3 regions of the Oceanobacillus sp. NCCP-135 genome follow, and region 2 is predicted to be linked to each of the others. Evidence: riboswitches for the same ligand, from Rfam matches in the RefSeq annotation. Region 2 holds a riboswitch; each other region holds the start of a gene.

Region 1 (4,917 bases), on a different contig from region 2:
AGCTGACAATTCCTTACTTAACCCAGCCTGTAGTTGATCAAGCCCAGCATTCATTTCACCAGCACTGCCCTGCATTTTCTCATTGATGGTTACAGCTAATTGCGCTGGCAGCTCTGTTTGCAATTGCTTGACCCCATCCATTACCTGGGTTGTTCCATCGACTAATTCCGGTATTTTTGCTTTCATTTCCTGGGCTCCGCTATTTACTTCAGCTACCCCATTCGTTAATTCCTGCGCACCATCCTCGATTTGCTTCGAAGCATCAAACAGTGCGCCACTTCCGTCTGTCAATTGGCCGATCCCTTGTACAAGCTCCTGAGAACCATTTTCTAAATCCTTCGTTCCTGCAGATGCCTTGATAACACCATCCTGAAACTCGATTGACTTGGAGGCTAACTCCTTCAGATTTGATTCCAACGCTAAGGAACCATCCTTCAGTTTAATTGCACCATCATCCAATTCACGCGCCCCATCACTGGCTGTCACAAGACCATCAGCAACATCAGCCAATTTTTTAAACATCGTTTCCGCATAGGTGGCTGATACCTCACTTGCAATAGCTGACTTGATTTCATTAATGGCAGTTTCGCCTATTTGCGAGGATAAGAAGTTATAGCTCTCATTTGGAACGTATTTCATTCTCAGCTTTTCCGGTTTATCATTCATTAACGTTGTAGCGTTTTTGGAAAAGTCATCTGGTATCTCTACTAATAGATAATACTTTTGCTTTGCTAAATCTTTATACGCTTCTTCTTTAGGCACAAAACTAAACTGAAATTCATCATTTTCCTTTAATTTCTTTACAAGCTCATCGCCTAATGCTAAATCCACATTCTCATAGGTTGCCCCTATATCTTCGTTAACCACTGCAACTGGCAATTCCTGCAAATGATCATAGGGATCCCAGAAAGACCATAGAAACATCCCTGCATACAAAAGTGGCACAAAAATAACCGCAATAATTGGAATAAGAACCTTTTTATTGCTTAAAATTTCTTTTAACTCCGTTATAAATAAGGACTTCTTCATCTGTTACCTACCTCCGAAAATATATGACTATAATTCTCAATCAGTCATTTAACCTTAAAAAATCAATCAATATGACTATTTCATTCAAACAGTCATTAAACATTAAAAAATAAGGACTATCACTTTGATAATCCTTCAAAGAAATACAGTTCAAATAACTGGGAAATCTCCCCTTTTTTCAACGGGGGTCTTGTTTGCTCCCAGTCAAATATAAGTGCTATATATAGCTTCAACATCGCAAAAGCTGTAATCTCTGGATCACATGGTTTTATTTCATTTTTATCAATGGCTTTTTGAACCATGTCTTTGATATAATTTACAATGGCATGCTCCAGCCTTTCCATGAATTCCAATGTCGCTGGTGTACCAATTTCACGTTCTTCCTGTAAAAGCTTAATTGTTAACTGATGCTCATTTCGAAACTCCAGTATTTTTACAAATGCATTATTCGCATTTTCATAGAAGGAAAGCTTATCGTCCATCGTGCCCTCTGCCGCTGCTTTCATTTCTTTAATTAACGATGTAACGATCTCATCAAATAATTCTTCTTTATTTCTGAAGAAAGTATAAATGGTTCCCTTTCCGACGTTCGCTAATTTCGCAACCTGATCCATTGTAGTTGCTTTATAACCAAATAAAGAAAAGGACTTCGTTGCTGCATCAATAATTAGCCGTTTTCGATCCACTGCCATATCCACCATCCCACCTTTATACTGAATGACTAAATTAGTTTTACGGTCAATCACTGCCTATATATTATCATATCCTTTAATCCTACGCAAGAGGTAGACCTCACAGCACATTAAAAATATTTGCAGCGGGCACTTTCTATCGTAATTACTGGTGGATTAGCAGCATTGTAACTTAGTAACTTTTATTTTCTAATTTTGTTTCAGGCTTATTTGCTAGCCTTTTGTACAGCCCTTGCTTGCAACTAGGAAAAAACTTGAGAAAATGCTAAAGCGTCTTACCAGAAGACAGATTGGAAGCAAGCGGCGAAAATGCTAATTTCATTTGCCTTTCTTACTTCTAAATAAAAAGGAAAAATATGAAGGAATACACTTAAATATACGTTAAGAACGGGATCGAGAGCGGTAGCTACAAATGATAAAGTACTGAAGAAATGGTCATCCTCATTAAAGATGAAAGTTGTGAGATAAAACGGCAAAGTTGAAAGATACACGGGAAAGTTGAGAGAAACTGGGTAAAAGTTGAGAGGAAACACGGGAATTTACAATTATCTCTCAACTTCATAAGCTTTTCTCTCAACTTATTGCATACTTCTCTCAACTTCATAAGCTTCTCTCTCAACTTATTGCATACTTCTCTCAACTTCATAAGCTTTTCTCTCAACTTATTGCATACTTCTCTCAACTTTGCTTGATTTCAGCAAAAATACTAGTAAATTTTGCCATCCGCTTAACTAAGTATGATCGATTAAGCTTTTAACCGATAATTTAAATTATGCTTTTGAAGTGTTTTATCGGTTCCAAACAGGAAATGCTTCGTCATATTTGGAGAGTATTTGGTATTTAGTGTTTCAACCCCTACAGCTTCTGCTACTGCCCGTAACATTGCTGGTGAGGCACCACAACACAGACCAATATAATTGATGCCTATATCCTTTGCTTCTTTTGCCCATGCCGCTAACTCATAGCGGTTATGATAGAGTGGATCAAGAGCGGTCGGGAACGTTGTTTCTGTAGGTAAATGGCAACTACAACCCCCATCAGGTAAATTAAAGAATGTTGGATGTTCTTCTGTTGTGCGATATGGAATGGGCAAGCCAGCGACATATCCTTCCACATTATTCCGAATTCTAGCAAGGTATGGCTGCATCGTACCAGGTCCTCGGAAACAATTCATACCAACAACCAACGCACCATTTTCAGAAAGTATTTTACAGGATTCTTCTACTGTATACCCATCTCGTAATATATTCTCACCCATTAAACCAAATGTGATAACTGCCGGTATATCCTGTTTGCAGATTTCCTCCAGCGCAATTAACGCTTCTTCATGATAATAAAAGGTTTCACCATTTATGAAGTCAACCCCTTCTTCCTTGCACCATGTCACCATTTCCGCAAACATGCTTCTGACTTGCTCCTTTGACTCTGGATTGTCTGGATTAAAGATATTCGTATTTGATATATTTCCCGCTACCAAAGCTTCTTCTTTTGGATGCTCTTTAGCAACCTCTTTTGCCAATCGAATGGCTTTTCTATTTAAAGGTTCCAATAAATCTTCTTTGCCAATGATACGCATTTTTTCACGATGCGCATTATATGTAAAAGCTAATACGACATCCGATCCAGCGTTCATATAATCCCTGTATGCCTGTTTGAGTGCTTCCGGATTATCCAGGGCCACCTCAGGAACAAATGATCCCGCCTGCAAATACCCCCTTCGTTCTAATTCAAATAAATAACCTTCTCCTACAATAACTGTTCCATCCTTTAAACGTTCCTCCAAATTACGTTTCATCTTGTTCCCCCCTTAATTTAATTGCTGTAAAATAAAACGGACAAAGCCTCTTTTTAAAATAAGAAGAGGCTTTGTCCGTCTACAAAATCTTCATCTTATCTTCAAGCTTTACGCTTTCTGGAATTAGCACAGTACTAAAAAGTCTTTTGCTGAGGTTTCACAGGGCCAGTCCCTCTACCTCTCTTGATAAGAATATGAGATATTAAGTTTTTGAATAATACATACAATACATTCAATATTTGCAAATGTCAAGTGGATTTCTTAATTTTTAAAAAATATTGGTTTGAAAATTAGGTTTTCCATTTGGCTCTTTTACATTTTACGATTGGTACTTGCTGCATCATTTTCCAAGGATTAGTTTCGTTTAACCATCATTACAGTCCCCTTAGAGACACAGTCGGTTACCGTAGGCGCCAAGAAGTAACAAGTACCAAGACGATGTTCAATCATCTCGATTCCGTCAACAAAAAAACTTGGTGCAAACTGGTTCTTTTGGAAAGTTGATTCGCATATCCAGTGATCATATCGAATATCGTAAAAAATCACTCGCTAAAAGGTAGATAGATTGGAGCGCTAGCTTGATTGCAACTTCATGAAAGTTCATCTACTTATACTAACACTAGTTTACCCCCGATACCCCAACTCCCACCAAATATTTCTCACCGTTTGCTTTAATTCCTCCAAAATAATCATTTTTCGTTCATCCGTATAATCACTTATCGGAATACTTACACCTAATGCAGCAACCGTTTTACCACGATAATTATAGATCGGATAAGAAAACCCAATGGTATCTTTAAAATGCTCCGATCTGCTGAATGCATAGCCTTTATTTTTAATTTCCCGAATTTCCTTCTTCAAATCATCGATATTATCAATGGTATTCTCCGTAAATTTCTTCATTTCCAAATTACTTAAATACGTCTCTAAAGTAGCTGCATCCATTCCTGCCAATAATACCTTGGGTGCTGATCCCGCATAGAGTGGTGCCCTTCTACCGACCTCGACAACTAGGCGAACCGGTTTCGTACTATCCATTTTTTCGACGTATACGGCCTCATCGCCCTCTAATACGACCATATGAACCAATTCATCGATTTTCTTATTTAATTTTTTCATATGATGGAATGCTAACTTTTTATATTCCAACTGTTCACTGACATGGTTTCCCAGTTCTAGTAATTTTAGCCCCATACGATATTTAACATCATGACTGGTATTTTTCACCTTTACTAGCAGACCGCCTTCTTCTAGTGAGGAAACCAGACGGAATACTGTCGTTTTCGGCAAATTGGCAAGCTCTGTTAATTCGATTAACGATAATTCCGGTTTCTTCAAGAAGCAGTCTAACAAACGTATAGCTTTTAGCAAACTTTGACTCATCGTAATAGCACCTCTATT
Region 2 (4,917 bases):
ATTCCAGCCAATTCGTCCTTTCCTTTTTAACCTTTACGCTAATCTTAGGTGGGGTATTTTTTCTGAGAATTCGGGTTCTCACTGCTGTTGTTGCATAGATTTGCACAAGCTTCTCAAGCTTTGGAACAACATGGTATAAAAATTCATACTCCAGCGCTTCATTATGCAAAAAATAGCCACCTTCTGTTGTTGCAAACAAACTTTCCTCCATCAAACCAAGGATTGCTTTTTCCTTTTCCATATCACGTATATACATGGATAAACCCTGATTTTCTCGGCTTTCCAATGGGTTAATAATGATATTTTCATAATGAAATTCAATCCCAGCAAGCAACCGATTTTTCACACGATCCAAGTATAGCTTGGCGTTTAGTGGTGCCTTTACAAACTGTTTGGAAATTCCCTCAGATATCTCTACTGTGCCTAATTTTTCTAAGCCTGTAACCACATTTCCCAAAAAAGAAGACCAATTCTCCTGCGAAAGCAGAACCTGATCTGTTTCTGACGTATGGAGCATTTCTTTTAATCCTATTAAACGCTCACAATCCTCATTTTCCAGCTCATATAGTTTCCCATCAGCAATGACGGTGCTATACGCATTCAATACGATCATTCGATGAAGCCCTTTGACCTTTAATTGGAAACTATTGCCATTTTTTTCAGTAAAAACAAAGCAAAGGGGTAGTGACTTTTCCGCCATTTGCAGTCCATTAAATACCTTCCCCTCATATTCCAGCTTCACCAAAGGTACGCTTGTAAGCTTCGGCTGCACTGTTTTCCAAGACGATGGTGGGATAAGTAAAATATGTTTGTTGATTGTATCGTCAATTTGACCCGGTATTGTGTCCATATACACGCTTTCATCATGAACGACTCGGATAAGCTCCCCAATGACAGCATCGGTTTCTTTTTGAAAGCAATGGACAGCTGGATCATACGTGAATGAAATGGAAAGCAAGCTTGGATTGCCATCTTTCACTTGATTCAAAAAGACTCGGATATTCTGGACGATGGCTGGTCCTACTTTCAATTCCATTCCTAGCATACGACGTCCTTTGTCTACAGTGAGGGCTTTACATGTGAATACTACATCAACCACTTTTCTTTCTTCAAAGTGAAGCTGATACCCACTTGAACGTCTGGGCTGATTATCAAACAGGGTTAGGAAATTTTCCGTCAGATCTTGATTGGTTGCATTCTCAGGGGGATTTGTATTCACTACGCTTTGCTCACATTGCTGCTCATAAATCAATAGCAGAACAGCTGCAATATGCTGACAACCATTTTTAATAGAACGCAGCTTAGGACAACTGCATGTTGAGCTAAAACCTTCATCCATATTTTTTTCGATCGTCACATGAAAATTCTCTCTACCTGTAACTACGGCTTCGCAACGGTCTGTACTGTGTTTTTCAATTCTTACTTTATGCGAACGATGTAAAGCATCCCCTCTTTTAAAGGAGACCGTTCCGCACATTTCTTTAATTACTTTCAGATTTAGTTCAATATTCAAGTGTTCTGCTCCCTCCTGAGGGTTTCTACTACCATTTACGAACCTGTACTGCTGATAATTATTTTGATTGTATCATATCTTATACTGTTATATGCTACAACACATTTTGAAGCGGAAACATATCTCGGTGAAATAGTCGGAATTATTTTATTTTAATAAATCCATTGACTTTCTCTTACATCCACTATAGACTTACATTTAATTCTTAAAAACAAATGAATAGTAACACATCACTTCTTATCAAGAGAGACCGAGGGACTGGCCCTAGGACGTCTCGGCAACAGGTTCTTTTATAGAAACACTGTGCCAATTCCAGCAGATGCGTTAAGCATTTGACAGATGAGAGCGAGGGTGGTTCCTTACATAGAACCCTTCTTTTTCTTATCTATATAGAAAAAGAAGGGTTCTTTTGTTCTACTGCTTTACAAAATTGAACAATGCTTCAGGAGGTCAGCATATGATTGAGTTTAAAGATGTATCCAAGACATTCCGTTTAGGTAAACGAGAGATTCAGGCCGTTAAGAAAGTATCATTATCCATCAGTGAGGGAGAAATATTCGGAATCATCGGCTTCAGCGGTGCAGGAAAAAGCACACTACTTCGCCTGGTGAATATGCTTGAGCGCCCGACTTCCGGAACGATTCTTATCCAAGACACGGATGTCAGTAAATTATCTTCCAAGGATTTGCGCACAAGAAGGCGCAATATTGGCATGATCTTTCAAAATTTCAACTTGTTTAATTCACGTACCGTGGCTGGAAATATTGCTTATCCATTGAAATTGGGTAGCACTTCCAAAAAGGAAATCAATAAACGTGTGGAGGAATTGTTGAATTTTGTCGGACTTGATGATAAAGCAAAGGATTTTCCAGATCAATTATCAGGCGGGCAAAAGCAGCGTGTCGGGATTGCGAGGGCACTTGCCACTTCTCCGGATATCCTTATCTGTGATGAAGCAACCTCCGCACTTGACCCTGATACAACCGCAGATATTTTAAAGCTGCTGAAAAAGGTAAATCAAGATTTAGGGATCACGATATTATTAATCACACATGAAATGCATGTCATCCAATCGATTTGTGACAAAGTAGCTGTTATGGAAAATGGGGAGGTCATCGAATCTGGAAATGTATTTGAAACATTCACGGATCCACAGCATGCTACGACAGAAAGATTTATCCGCTCTGTGCAAAAGGATCTGCCATCGGAAAAAATTTTGGAAGATTGGCGCACCAGTGGGGGAGGAAAACTGTACCGCGTCATCTTTAAAGGGGATGCAACGAATGATCCAGTCCTTTCAACGATCACCAAAAAGCATAATGTTGATTTCAATATCGTTTACGGTGCAGTAAGGGAATTACAGGAAAAACTGTTTGGAAATCTCATCGTTTCATTTACCGGAGATCCGCAAGCCGTCCAGAATGTCCTTACAGAACTCAATAGCATTGTTGAATTAGAGGAGGTTACTGAAAATGAAAGTTGATTGGACAACATTTTGGCCAAGGATTTTAGAAGCAACCGGAGAAACATTGATGATGGTTGTGGCCACCCTTATCTTTGGGTCGATTATCGGCATCACAATGGGTCTATTGCTCTTTGTAACAAGGGAAAATAACATATTGGAAAATAAGCTTGTTTTTCAAATCCTAAATATCTTTATAAATATTATTCGGCCAATTCCCTTTATCATCTTCCTGGTCGCCATATCACAGCTAACCAGACTTGTTGTCGGAACAACAATCGGTACCGCAGCAGCAATATTCCCAATGACAATTGTTGCAAGCTTTACCATTGCTAGGGTTGTTGAGAATAATCTGGTCAGCATCGACCCCGGAGTAATTGAAGCAGCACAGGCAATGGGTGCTAGCCCAATGCGCATTATCTTCACTATTTTGATACCGGAGGCACTTGGACCACTCATTCTAGGTCTTACATTCGTTTCTGTCAGTCTGATTGACTTCTCGGCAGTCGCTGGAACAGTTGGCGGTGGTGGTCTCGGACATATTGCCATGACTTATGGTTATCAGCGATTTGATGGCAGCGTCATGCTCGTAACGGTTATTATCCTGATCGTCATGGTTCAACTCGCACAATGGATTGGTAATACACTTTCGAAAAAAATCATGCGCCGTTAACCGTTGCTTTGAAATAAACGTAATCAAAAACGAGGAGGAATTAACGATGAAAAAATTATGGGTATTATGTTTAACCTTTGTAACAATTACTGTTCTTTCCGCTTGCAGCAGTGCCAGCAGTGAGGGAAGTGAAGGAGAAACTGTGAAGGTGAAAATTGGGGTAAATGGCTCCGATGGTGTACAATGGCCAATTTTGCAAGAGAAAGCAGCGGACGAAGGTATTGAAATCGAGCTCATTGAATTTCAGGATTATACCCTGCCAAATAACGCTCTGGCTCAAGGGGATATTGACATCAATGCATTCCAGCACATCGCATTCCTTGGTCAATACGTAAAAGAAAGTGGTGAAGACATTGTTCCAATTGGTTCTACCATGCTTGCTCCAATTGGCATGTATTCTGAAAAAATAAGTGATGTATCCGAGATTAAAGCAGGGGATAAAATTGCCATCCCAGATGACCCATCCAACCAGGCACGTTCACTCAGGCTGCTGGAGAGTGCTGAACTAATCACATTATCCGAGGACTTTGGAATGTTTGGAGATCCGTCACATATAACGGAAAATCCATTAAACCTAGAGATCATTCCGATGACAGCACAGCAAACACCGAGGGTACTTCCCGACGTTACAGCTTCTGTCATCAATAATGGAGTTGCCGGTCAGGCAGGCTTCTCTCCAGGCGAAGATCCAATTTATATAGAAGATGCAAATGGGGAAGCAACTCACCCATACGTCAATATCATTGCAGCACGCGGAGAAGACCAAGATAACGAAACGTATCAACGCATTGTAGAGCTTTACCAGGAGGAAGACATCGAACAAGCGATTAAAGATGACACTAATGGCGGATCATTTCTTGTCACATTAACACAGGAACAACTCGATAAGGCGTTTGAACAATTAAAAAAATAAATCTGGGAGGAATGTAACATGAGCATTTTACAAAAAGATCGTAATCAAGTATTATTTCAGTCGATTGAGGAAAACCGTGAATTGTATATAAAAACAAGTCAGGATATCCACGCAAACCCAGAAATAGGCAACCAAGAAGTTTATGCAAGTGGAAGGCATATTGAAATATTGCAAAATGCAGGCTTTGATATAACAGCTGCTGTGGCAGGACATGAAACATCTTTTTATGCGGTAAAGGATAGTGGGGTGGAAGGACCAACGATCGCCTATCTTGCGGAATACGACGCTCTACCGGGAATTGGACATGCATGTGGACATAATATTATTGGTACAACAAGTGTTGCTGCTGGTATTGC
Region 3 (4,917 bases), on a different contig from region 2:
AACAAGACATTACATTTTAAAGAATGAAAAAGACAATTTAATAGAAAAAGTTAGTTCATTACCAGTAATCTTTTTATGCTTGGCAATAGTGGCCATGTTTGCTTCACAGGGAGGCTTATTACTGAATAATTTAGATTTATTGGTTGAATTAATTCTACCGATTCTCGCTTTCTTTTGTATCAATTTTATTATTGGACGTTTGGTTGGAAAGGGATTTAAATTAGATAGGGCCAATACAGCCAGTTTAAACCTAACGACGTTGGCTAGAAATTCACCAGTGGCATTGGCGATTGCTATGACGGCATTTCCTCATGAACCATTAATTGCTTTAGTGTTAGTTATAGGCCCTTTGATTGAATTACCTTTGTTGGCTTTAATAGCTTATATAATAGTTGTAATTGATAAACGAACTTGATGCTTTACTCAAGCGGTGCCCAGAATTGAATCACAGCTAGTGGTAAATAGAGAGTGGAAACTGTTATTAATAAGGAATAGATAGAAAAAATCTAGGTTACCTTCCAAATGCGTTATCTAACTCCACCGACTTTAGACGGTATCGGCTTTTAGCCTTATCTTTTGATGTCCATACTGAGGGGTAAGAGGTGAAGAATAGTATGGACGGATATAAGAAGAATGGTCACGTAGTCTACGATATCAAGTACCATGTCATCTGGGTAACGAAATATAGATATAAGGTGTTAAGTGGGCAAATTGCATATAGAACCAGAGAATTAATTAGACAAGGTTGTGAAGCAAGAGGTATAACAATCTTGCAAGGAAGTGTTGGAAAAGATCATATTCATTTATTGATATCGTGTCCACCAAGTCTTGCCCCAAGTGAAATAATTACATATCTAAAAGGAAGATCATCAAGACTTCTCCAAGATCAATTTCCAGATTTGAAAAAGAAATATTGGAACCAGCATCTATGGGCAAGAGATTATTTCTGTGCAACAGTTGGAAAAGTAGATGAAGAAACGATTAGAAATTATATCGTAAATCAATTTAATGAAGAAAAGAACGACATATTTAGAATTGAGGATTGAGTTTAGTCAAATTTGGAGTGTGCTTAAGCATAAGGACTTTAAGCAGGACTTCAGCTTGAAGAACGACTTTAGTCGTCGATATTTATGTCTAAATCTACCTGCTTTAGGTGGTCGTTTAACCCCTAACGATCTTTTTTACATCTAAAGGTTATTCTCCATTTTTTATTATTGCTTCTGCTTTAGCTAATTTGTGATACATCCGTTTGCACTATAAACTGTTTGCGAGTTTCCATATTCATGATAACCATATCTCAAGAGCCAATTTTTTGTAATAAAAATTGGCTCTTTATTTTGGTGACATCGTTCAGAGAATTCCGTTGGTAGATAAGAAAGTATAGAATATTTCCTTACCGTATAAGTGCAGGCTAGGCTGTCACCTAAGGGCTTGGTGATAACCGAGTTTTCAAATACTGATAAGAAAGTATAACTTTTTTAGGAAATCAGTATAAGTGCACAAAGGCTTTCGCGATTAAGGCTTGGCGATAAGCCAAAGTTTCCTAATATTTCTTAAATCTTTTGTCGGGTGAATTTCAGGCATAAAATTATTTCTTCAGAGTATTATAATGTCTTAATCATAGCGTATTATGTTGTAATGACAATTTGGTTTATATAGCTGGATGGTAATAATAAATGTAGCAACCTTAGTATGTGTGAAATATTCCTCAATGACCATATTAATAACTGAAATTCACCTCCTCCTTACCACTGGACTATGCCTTTTACATACTAAAAGAAAGGGATTTTTTTGACAAAATAAGACGAATTCCGAGAAGTCATAGGGACCAATATAAATATAACTAAACCTAGTTGACAAGTTGGTATTGTCGGGATACAATAGGAATCATAAAATTTAATATGTAACTCTTATTTAGAGAGGTTGAGGGAACTGGCCCGGTGATACCTCGGCAACAGTTGATGGAAAAATCAAGATGTGCCAAATCCAGCAGACTTTACGTCTGAAAGATAAGAGGTTTTGCTTAAGGCTTGGACCTGAGTAGCTGACCTCTTGGAAAAGTGGTCTTTTTTAATAGGACAATTTTTTTGGCAAGAGCTGAATTCATATAAGAATGGAGGATTAGGATGAGTAAAGCGCAACAGAATGAGAATCTATCATCAATTTTTACTGAACTCGATAATAGCTTGGAAGAAATGAAGAACTGGAGAAGGTATATGCACCAGCATCCGGAACTTTCTTTTGAAGAAGTACATACAGCAAAGTTTATAGAGGATAAACTAATCGAATTTGGATTAGAAGTAAAGACGCAAATCGGGGGCAATGGATTAATTGGAATCCTAAAGGGTGCAGGCTCAGGAAAAACGATTGCTTTAAGAGCGGATTTTGATGCTCTTCCAATTAAGGATGAGAAAGATGTCCCCTATAAATCTACCAATCCCGGTGTCATGCATGCGTGCGGACATGATGGTCATACCTCTGCTTTACTAGGTACTGCAAGAACACTAAGTAAGTATCGGCAAAAGTTAAAAGGTGCCATTCTTTTTGTTTTCCAGCCAGCGGAAGAAAAGCCGCCTGGTGGAGCAAAGTTTATGATTGAAGAAGGTATTCTGGACGATGTAGATTATGTATTTGGTGCCCATTTGGCCTCTGATATTCCACTAGGGAAAATAGGTGTTGGTGAGGGATATCAAATGGCAGCAGTTGATAAATTTGAGATTAATATTCAAGGACGTGGCGGGCATGGAGCGAGACCACACCAAAGCATTGATTCACTTGTTATAGGAACCGGTGTAGTGGAAGGATTGCAAAAAATTGTTAGTCGTAGAATCGATCCACTAAAATCTGCCGTTGTGACTATCGGCGTCTTCCATGCAGGAAATGCTTTTAACGTTATTCCTGATACGGCAACAATTGAAGGAACCGTCCGTACGTTTGATGAAGATGTTCGTGATCAGGTCGAAGCTGAAATATATTCAATTGTAAAAGGAATTACCAGCGGGTTTCATGCAGACTATGAAATTGATTATCTCCGCGGTTACCCGGCACTATATAACCATAAAGAAGAAACAGAGACAGTGAGCGGACTTTTATCGGAAGTTTTTACGAAACAGGATATTGTCAAGCTGGAACCAACAATGGGGGCAGAGGATTTTGCCTATTTCCTGGAAGAAAAACCAGGAACGTATTTTAAAGTTGGTTCGCATAACGAAAATGAAGCTACCCATTATCCGCATCATCATCCAAAATTTGATTTTGATGAGAGAGCACTGGTAAACATCAGTAAATCCTTTGTCAAGATAGTGTCACACTACCTTTTCTAAGGGAGAATAAAGAAAACGATGGAGGGGAATATTTCGATGAAAAGAAGTTATCTACTTATAATTGCATTATTATTTACGTTATTTTTATTTGGGTGCGCAAATGCAAGTCAAGATACGACAGAAAGTGAAACAAATACTGGAGATCAAGCTGCTGGGGAACCAGTTGAGGGTGGCACATTGAATGTTGCTTTTGCCTCAGACCCGGATACACTTGACTGGATGTCTACTGGGGCAACGGCAACAAGAGATGTAGGCTGGCATATTTTTGAATCCTTATTTGCCTTAGATAAGGATTATCAAGTAAAACCAATGATTGCTGAAGATTATGAAGTGAGTGAAGATCAAAAAAAATATACAATTACGCTTCGTGAAGGTGTGAATTTTCATGACGGATCTACAGTTACGGCGGAAGATCTCATCGCATCGATTGACCGCTGGAGAAAGGTTTCCTCTGTAGGAACGATTGCAAATGAGTATATTGAATCAGTCAAAGCGATTGATGAGTTAACTGTAGAAATTACACTAAACAAGGTATACAACGCATTTATGTCAGATATGGCGGCACCAAAGTCGGCAATGATGATCATTCCGAAAGAAATTGCAGAGGCTGCTGGTGAAAAACCACTGACACCAGAACAGTATATTGGAACTGGGCCATTTAAATTTGAAAATTGGGAGCGAGGCAATGAAATTGTTCTAACCCGCTTTGAGGATTATTCTGCACGTGAGGAAGAAGAGTGGGGCGGTTTAACTGGCAAAAAGATTGCATACTTTGATGAAATTAAATTCTTGATTGTTAAGGATCCACAGGTAATGATTAACGGTCTGAAAACTGAAATCTATGATTATGCACAAGCCATTCCTGCAGACTTGTATGAAGTCGTTGAAAGTGATCCAAACATTGATCCAGTAACTTATATTAACGGATATTCTGTTACTACTCCAGACAAAACGGAAGCGCCATTTGATGACTTGAAAGTACGCCAGGCATTGAGTCACGCATTGGATAAGGAAGTTATTGCGGAATCAACTTATGGTAACGAAGACTTTTACAGCATGGATGGTGCACTATTTGATCCAGAACAAACGGAACTTTACACTGATCGAGGAACAGATAATTATTTAGCATATGATAAAGAAAAAGCAAAGCAACTGCTGGAAGAGTCTGATTATGATGGCAAGCCAATCGAGATTATGTACTCCAATGATTCAGAAACGTATAAACGAATCTCACAAGTTATGAAACAACAAATGGAAAAAGTAGGTTTCGTGGTGGAACTGGTACCATATGAATGGGCAACCTACCTGGAAAAATGGAATGACCCCGCAAATTGGGATTTAGTTGTTGTAGGATGGTCTACTCGTTTCTCACCAAGTGAACTAGGAATGCTGATCGAAGACACACCAAGTAGTGGCTGGTACAACAGTGAGCGCTGGAGAAGTCACCTTGATGCATGGGGTGTAGCAGAATCTGCAGAAGAAAGAAAAGAAATTTTAGCTGACATGAACCAAACGGTAAATGACGAGCTTCCATTTTTAAAAATTGCGAATGAGACAAAATTAGATATTAAGAGTGAGAAAATTCCAGCCTACG

Evidence for each region. Region 2 has a riboswitch for S-adenosylmethionine ahead of AC6HVZ_RS10815 (methionine ABC transporter ATP-binding protein). Riboswitches for the same ligand answer to the same signal wherever they lie in the genome.
Region 1: it holds a riboswitch for S-adenosylmethionine, as region 2 does, so the genes downstream of both, AC6HVZ_RS18130 (homocysteine S-methyltransferase family protein) here and AC6HVZ_RS10815 (methionine ABC transporter ATP-binding protein) in region 2, are expected to answer to the same signal.
Region 3: it holds a riboswitch for S-adenosylmethionine, as region 2 does, so the genes downstream of both, AC6HVZ_RS16105 (M20 metallopeptidase family protein) here and AC6HVZ_RS10815 (methionine ABC transporter ATP-binding protein) in region 2, are expected to answer to the same signal.

Annotation. Positions count from the first base shown of each region.
Region 1 covers NZ_BAAKSZ010000042.1:7,746-12,662, forward strand. Annotated here, with positions in the region: gene AC6HVZ_RS18120 (YhgE/Pip family protein) at 1-1,029, opposite strand, end outside; gene AC6HVZ_RS18125 (TetR/AcrR family transcriptional regulator) at 1,149-1,721, opposite strand; gene AC6HVZ_RS18130 (homocysteine S-methyltransferase family protein) at 2,467-3,516, opposite strand; SAM riboswitch class I at 3,609-3,709, opposite strand; gene AC6HVZ_RS18135 (IclR family transcriptional regulator) at 4,141-4,899, opposite strand.
Region 2 covers NZ_BAAKSZ010000013.1:50,476-55,392, forward strand. Annotated here, with positions in the region: gene AC6HVZ_RS10810 (DEAD/DEAH box helicase) at 1-1,513, opposite strand, end outside; SAM riboswitch class I at 1,748-1,859, shown strand; gene AC6HVZ_RS10815 (methionine ABC transporter ATP-binding protein) at 1,971-2,996, shown strand; gene AC6HVZ_RS10820 (methionine ABC transporter permease) at 2,986-3,648, shown strand; gene AC6HVZ_RS10825 (MetQ/NlpA family ABC transporter substrate-binding protein) at 3,695-4,561, shown strand; gene AC6HVZ_RS10830 (M20 family metallopeptidase) at 4,580-4,917, shown strand, end outside.
Region 3 covers NZ_BAAKSZ010000028.1:6,642-11,558, forward strand. Annotated here, with positions in the region: gene AC6HVZ_RS16095 (arsenic resistance protein) at 1-415, shown strand, start outside; gene tnpA (IS200/IS605 family transposase) at 615-1,046, shown strand; SAM riboswitch class I at 1,908-2,016, shown strand; gene AC6HVZ_RS16105 (M20 metallopeptidase family protein) at 2,127-3,323, shown strand; gene AC6HVZ_RS16110 (ABC transporter substrate-binding protein) at 3,360-4,917, shown strand, end outside.